3 regions of the Congzhengia sp. genome follow, and region 2 is predicted to be linked to each of the others. Evidence: a T-box and tRNA genes for the amino acid it is inferred to sense, from the RefSeq annotation. Region 2 holds a T-box; the other regions hold tRNA genes.

Region 1 (2,259 bases), on a different contig from region 2:
AAAAGCAAAAAAATAAAAAATTTTGCTTGACATTCTTTTGTCTTTCGTGTATAATAATTTTTGTTGGTTTTAGAACCAACATGTGGGCGCTTAGCTCAGCTGGGAGAGCATCTGCCTTACAAGCAGAGGGTCACAGGTTCGAGCCCTGTAGCGCCCACCACGTCGCAGCAAACTACGCTGCATTCAAAAATCCTACTCAAATGAGTGGGATTTTTTCATATGCTCCGTTGCTGCTCCTCTTTCGCAAAAGGTCACGCTTGCTGTGGCTATGCCCTTGTAAACGCGGGCATCACGCCTCCGCCGCGCTATCAACCTTTTGCGAGTATGCGCCTGCGGCGCAAAGATATCTAAATTGTTCACTCTTTCCACATCGGAGTAAGCTTTGCTTGCTCCGATTTTTCTTTGCAAAAAAAAGATAGCAGTTCGCATTGTTGCGGCACGCCATTTGGCGTGCCGCTTTTTGATATAATGTATGTCACGAACGACAAAATATGACATATACTGATATTGGGATTTGTTCCCAATCAATTATCTTGGAGGTTTTATTTTATGTCTTGTTGTTCAGGATCAAACAATTTTAACAGAAACGAATTAGAGCGCGCAGTCCGCGCTGCTGAAAGGGCCGCCTGTATGGCAGAACGTGCTGAAAAAGCTGCATGTGAAGCTGCTTGCACAGCAAAAGAAGCCGCTTGTGCGGCTGAAGCTGCTGCTGCAAAAGCAGCAGAAAGCGCCTGTGAAGCACAGGAGGCACTTCGGGAAGTGCGCCGCATTGTTGAGGAAGCCGTCGACGACTCCTGCGGCGGTTTCGACCACGGCGGCTGTTTCTGCCGGTAATCGTGTTTTCAAAAGCCGCCATACGGCGGCTTACATAGAATTCTGAAAAAATCATGGAATATCACTGCGGATTTCACATATATTATGATTGTGAGGCAAAAAATTAAAAAAACTCTTGACAGTGCCAGATGATTATGCTATAATAACAAAGTCGCAGGAAAATTTTATTGAATGCGGCTCGGTAGTTCAGTTGGTTAGAATGCCAGCCTGTCACGCTGGAGGTCGTGGGTTCGAACCCCATCCGAGTCGCCAACCCATGCCTCTGTAGCTCAGTCGGTAGAGCAAGGGACTGAAAATCCCTGTGTCGGTGGTTCGATTCCGCCCGGAGGCACCACCGTGTTATTTTTTAGATGTTATTGTGCGGGAGTGGCTCAGTGGTAGAGCGTCACCTTGCCAAGGTGAACGTCGCGAGTTCGAATCTCGTCTTCCGCTCCAAAAACTAAAATCTTGCCTTAAAGTTAAGGCAAGATTTTAGTTTCAAAATTGAATGAAACGGCGCCATAGCCAAGTGGTAAGGCATGGGTCTGCAACACCCTGATTCCCCAGTTCAAATCTGGGTGGCGCCTCCACGTTGCGGCGAACCTTTTGGTTCGCCGCATTTTCATGCGAAAATACGGCTTCACTTAATCGGCTGCCGCTCCTCTTTCGCAAAAAGGCACGCTTATGCCTGTTCACTTGCAAGCTCGCTTGCAACGGCTTACAGTTACTGCCGCCTTTTCGCGAGTATGTGCCTGCGGCGCATAGGTATTTTTTTTGGAAGGGTTAAGCCATCTAATATATCCTTTTTCATATGTATTTACACAGCCAATCAATTTATATGGTCAATTGTTTGAAATATGACAGTTGGCTTTTTACAATTTACTTAATTGTAACTAAATGGTTCTTTTTCAGTGCTATATGTATATTTTATCAAATTTGGTACATCATAATGGCAAATAACTGTTATGGTACAGATTTTTCAGCAAAACCCGTAGTCGTGGGCTGTGCGGGCGCTGTTGAAGGAAAGAGGAGTATTATTTATGGAAAAAATTAAAGCTATTCAGTATGGATGCGGAAAAATGAGTAAATATACATTGCGATATATGTACGAGCACGGAGTACAAATTGTTGGTGCAATTGATATAAACCCTGAAGTGGTCGGAATGGATATTGGTGATTTTGCAGAGCTTGGTGTCAAAACGGGTGTGATTATCAATAGCAATGCCGACGAAATCTTGGACAACACCGATGCTGATATCGCAGTTGTTACACTTTTCAGTCTGGTTAGTGACTGCTACGAACACTTTGTTAAATGTCTGAGTCGTGGAATCAACGTCATCTCGACCTGCGAGGAGGCTACCTATTGTTGGACAACCGACCCTGTACGTGCTAACACTCTTGACGTTATTGCCAAAGAACATGGCTGCACATTTGTCGGAAGCGGAA
Region 2 (2,259 bases):
TAAGTGGTAATTTCATAATGTTTCATACCTTTCTACCCGCTTTTCGTTTTGCGCCGCCTCTGCGGGTGTTAACTTGCAGCGCACAAATTAAAACTGTTTTAAGAACCGAATGTCGTTTTCATATAAAAGACGCATATCGTCAATGTTCATTCTTCTCATAACAATGCGTTCAAGGCCCATGCCGAATGCAAAACCGCTGTAAACATCTGGGTCTATGTTGCACCGTCTTAAAACATCGGGGTGTACCATACCGGCGCCCAAAAGCTCAATAAAGCCTTCTCCCTTGCACACACGGCAGCCCTTGCCGCCGCACACAAAGCAGGAAACGTCCACCTCTGCGCTGGGCTCTGTAAACGGAAAGTGGTGCGGACGAAGACGGATTTTTGCCTCCTGCCCGTAAAGGGTTTGTAAAAATTGCTCCAGCGTTCCCTTTAAGTCCGCCATGGTGATGCCTTTGTCAACAACAAGGCCTTCCACCTGATGAAACACGGGAGAGTGGGTTGCGTCCACCGCGTCACTTCTGTAAACGCGGCCCGGCGCAATAATGCGAATCGGCGGGCGGCTCTTTTCCATTACACGAACCTGTATCGGTGACGTCTGCGTACGCAGCACCACGTTGTCGCTGATATAAAACGTATCCTGGGTGTCGCGGGCCGGGTGTTCTTTCGGAATGTTCAGCGCTTCAAAGTTATAATAGTCCAGCTCAACATCAGGGCCTTCCGCGACAGAAAAGCCCATGCCCAAAAATATATCTTTAACTTCTTCCAATACCTTTGTAATCGGGTGCAAACCACCGATATGAGGACGCTTACCCGCCATGGTAACGTCAATAACCTCGTCTTTCAGCTTCTGTTCCCGCTCTGCCTTTAAAAGCTCGTTTCGTTTTTCTGCAATTGAGTTTTCAATCGCCGTACGGATGTCGTTTGCCAATGCTCCGATAACCGGGCGCTCCTCTGCCGACAAAGACCCCATCTGGCGAAGCACCTGTGTCAGTTCGCCTTTTTTCCCCAGCACACGAATTCGAACGTCTTCTAAGGACTGAACCGTATGGAGCTGAGAAAGCTTTTCCTCTGCAGCTTTTTTAATGGATAATAACTGCTCTTTCATTGTTCTAAACCTTTCTGCCCACCAATTTTTCCGTTCTTTGCGTGGGCTTACAAAGCGCGGTTTGTAGAAAAGGGCACAAAAAAACTGCCTGCCCCAAAAGGGACGGACAGTTATATCCGCGGTACCACCCTGATTTCTTCCTTAATAAATAAGAAAGACACTTCATTTACGCGTAACGTGCGCCATTCGCCGCGCCCTAATCAGTTAACCCGTTCAAGCGTGGAACTCCGAAGTGAAATTTCGCCTTCCGCCTTAACCGGATTTTCTCTCAGCCGGTGAAAAATCCTCTCTTTTATAGGTAGTGCGGGGTTACTTTGCTTCATCATTGCCGAAAAATATTTATTTTTTTATATTTTATCACAGTTTAAAACGAATTGCAAGCTGATTTTAAAAAAACTGCAGAATTTCAGAAAAAAAAGTTTTTGCAATTCCTTTTTTTTGAAGTTAATTCAAGTTTTTTAGGAAATTTTCACAATTTAGTGTTGACTAAAATGAAAAAAATATATATAATAGTTTTATGCGATTTTAAAAGGAGGAAAACACAAATGAGAAAAAGTATCGCGAAATTAATCATCGCCCTACTTGTTATCATCACATCAGTCATTGTCGTACTGGTGGGTATGAATATAAGCGTTTTCGATTATGACATTCAATATCCCAACGCTTTAGACGAGGATTGGGGTATCAGACAGGGGCTCGACTTGGTCGGCGGGTCGGTAATCACATACGAAGCACAGGCAGACTCTGTTACAGACGAACAGATGAAATCTGTGGAAAACGTATTGAGAAACCGTTTAGACTCGCTGGGCTACAGCGAAGCTACCGTTTCGCGTCAGGGAGATAAAAAGGTCAGAGTTGAAATTCCCGCCATTCAAGATCCGCAGGAAGCGGTTGACACGCTGGGACAAACCGCCGTGCTCTCGTTTCAGGATTCTGACGGCAACGTTGTTTTAGAGGGCTCCGACGTTGATTCTGCAACCGCCGCTTACGGCCAGATTGACGAAACAGGCGCTGCTGCACACTATGTAAAACTGAAATTAAAAGATTCCGGTGTGGACAAGTTCTACCAGGCTACCAGCGCCGCTGCATCCAAGCCATCCGGAAGCAATTATATCTCTATTAAGCTGGACGAAACCGAGATTAGCAGACCTT
Region 3 (2,259 bases), on a different contig from region 2:
ACGCCGGGTCTTTCGGTTCCCAGCAAACTGCTCTCTGTGTTGATTATGTTCATCGGGCGCTTAGGGCCGCTGACAATTGCTTCTGTGTGGTATTTTGCTGATGAACAGCAGGTGCGTTATCCGGAAGGCAACATTGCAATTGGTTAATATTGAATTTTATTGGAGGAAAACCATGAATTTTATGAGAAAAGCAGAACAAAGCCACTCCTATGGCGTTATTGGGCTGGGACGGTTTGGAAAAGCCCTGTCCCTTGCGCTGGCAGCCAGCGGACACGAACTTTTGGTAATTGACGCAGACGAAGATAAAATCCGTCAGCTCAGAGAATATACGGAAAATGCCTTTGTAGTTAAGACGCTGGACAAAGAATCCCTTTCCGACACCGGCATTCAAAACTGCGACACGGTGGTGGTGTGTATTGGAGAAAAAATGGACGTTTGCATTTTAACTGTGCTCTATTTAAACGCCCTGGGAATTCAACGCGTAATCGCAAAAGCCAACAGCGAAGAACACGGCGAAATTTTAAAAAAGCTGGGCGCCGAGGTGGTTTTCCCCGAGCACGATATGGCTGTGCGTCTTGCAAGGCGGCTTGAAACCTCTAAAATGATTAATTATATCGAGCTGAGCGAAAAGGTCGACATTTCCACTCTCTGTATTCCAGAGGCATTTATCGGCGAAACAATCGGTTCTGTTGATGTGAGAAAAAAGTTTGGCTTAAACATCATTGCGGTGGAGAATCCTGCCGGAGTAATGACGGAGCTGACTTCAGACTACCGTTTTACCGAGGAGGACGCCATTGTCGTTATTGGCGACAGGGAGAAAATTAATGCATTGGAAGCGAAATGTTATTAATAGAAAAAAAGACCGTTACCGGTCTTTTTTTATGTCTAATTTCGGATAAAAAAATCGGAACAAGCTTTGCTTGTTCCGAAATGGAGCGGAAGACGAGATTCGAACTCGCGACGTTCACCTTGGCAAGGTGACGCTCTACCACTGAGCCACTCCCGCACAATAACATCTAAAAAATAACACGGTGGTGCCTCCGGGCGGAATCGAACCACCGACACAGGGATTTTCAGTCCCTTGCTCTACCGACTGAGCTACAGAGGCATGGGTTGGCGACTCGGATGGGGTTCGAACCCACGACCTCCAGCGTGACAGGCTGGCATTCTAACCAACTGAACTACCGAGCCATAAAGACAAATTGGTGGGCGCTACAGGGCTCGAACCTGTGACCCTCTGCTTGTAAGGCAGATGCTCTCCCAGCTGAGCTAAGCGCCCAATTTTGTCCGTCGTCTCAGCGACAAAAATATTATACTATAAAATAATCGGTTTGTCAAGTAAAATTTTTTTATTTTTACTTTTTATAAAAATATAAGCAATAGCGCAACTTTTTTGTTCTATTCCTTGACTTTTTTTCAAAACCGGGGTATAATATGAGAGTAATTCTCAAATTCAGGAGGATACAATGAACGACAGAAACAGCTACAACACGAAACAAAAACAATTGATTTATGACTTTTTTGCGGCAAATCCAGACCGGCAGTTTTCCGCCAAAGAAGTTTCAAACAGCGTGAAGCAGCAGGCAAAAATTGGGGAAAGCACCGTTTACCGCTTGATAAAAAAGCTGACGGAGGACGGTGAAATCCGCCGATTCAGCGGAAAAGACGTGAAAGCGGTGGTTTATCAGTTTGCCAACCAAAGCGAGCACTGCCATGAGCATTTTCACTTAAAATGTACCGGCTGCGGAGAGCTGATTCATTTAAACTGCGGACTGGTGAAGGAGTTTGAGGCGCACATGACCAGCCACCACGGCTTTTCCATTGACCATTTAAAGACCATTATATATGGCACCTGCGCCAACTGCGCAAACAAAAAGGAGATAAAAACATGAAACAACCATATAAAAAATTAATGGCCCTGGCACTGATATTTTCTGCGGTTCTCTCCCTGTTTGGGTGCGGCCCGGCGGAACCCCCTTCCGGCGGCGGGGATAAAAAACTAAAAATTGTCGCCACAAACTTTCCGCCCTTTGACTTTGCGCGGCAGCTTGCCGGCGAATTGGCAGACGTTACCATGCTGCTCTCTCCCGGCCAAGAGAGCCACACCTTTGAACCAACGCCCCAAGATATTATTAAAATTCAGCAGGCAGACATTTTTATCATGGGCGGCGGCGAATCTGACCAATGGGCAAAAAAACTGATTTCCTCCTCCCAGCTTGACGAGGGGAAAACACTTTTCATGATGGACTGCGTGGAAAC

What was found. A T-box is a leader RNA that pairs with one kind of tRNA and senses whether it is charged. The one in region 2 lies ahead of pheS (phenylalanine--tRNA ligase subunit alpha), so its partner is inferred to be a tRNA-Phe.
Region 1: it encodes a tRNA-Phe, which carries the amino acid that the T-box ahead of pheS (phenylalanine--tRNA ligase subunit alpha) is inferred to sense. The anticodon was not compared.
Region 3: it encodes a tRNA-Phe, which carries the amino acid that the T-box ahead of pheS (phenylalanine--tRNA ligase subunit alpha) is inferred to sense. The anticodon was not compared.

What each region holds. Positions count from the first base shown of each region.
Region 1 is NZ_JAXUNN010000038.1:108,020-110,278, forward strand. Features, by position in the region: gene hslO (Hsp33 family molecular chaperone HslO) at 1-16, shown strand, start outside; tRNA gene WIG73_RS09220 (tRNA-Val) at 85-160, shown strand; gene WIG73_RS09225 (hypothetical protein) at 550-834, shown strand; tRNA gene WIG73_RS09230 (tRNA-Asp) at 1,010-1,086, shown strand; tRNA gene WIG73_RS09235 (tRNA-Phe) at 1,093-1,168, shown strand; tRNA gene WIG73_RS09240 (tRNA-Gly) at 1,195-1,269, shown strand; tRNA gene WIG73_RS09245 (tRNA-Cys) at 1,329-1,403, shown strand; gene WIG73_RS09250 (dihydrodipicolinate reductase) at 1,854-2,259, shown strand, end outside.
Region 2 is NZ_JAXUNN010000007.1:57,766-60,024, forward strand. Features, by position in the region: gene pheT (phenylalanine--tRNA ligase subunit beta) at 1-16, opposite strand, end outside; gene pheS (phenylalanine--tRNA ligase subunit alpha) at 88-1,107, opposite strand; T-box leader at 1,203-1,442, opposite strand; gene secD (protein translocase subunit SecD) at 1,653-2,259, shown strand, end outside.
Region 3 is NZ_JAXUNN010000006.1:4,392-6,650, reverse strand. Features, by position in the region: gene WIG73_RS00430 (potassium transporter TrkG) at 1-147, shown strand, start outside; gene WIG73_RS00425 (TrkA family potassium uptake protein) at 173-850, shown strand; tRNA gene WIG73_RS00420 (tRNA-Gly) at 932-1,006, opposite strand; tRNA gene WIG73_RS00415 (tRNA-Phe) at 1,033-1,108, opposite strand; tRNA gene WIG73_RS00410 (tRNA-Asp) at 1,115-1,191, opposite strand; tRNA gene WIG73_RS00405 (tRNA-Val) at 1,204-1,279, opposite strand; gene WIG73_RS00400 (transcriptional repressor) at 1,467-1,892, shown strand; gene WIG73_RS00395 (metal ABC transporter substrate-binding protein) at 1,889-2,259, shown strand, end outside.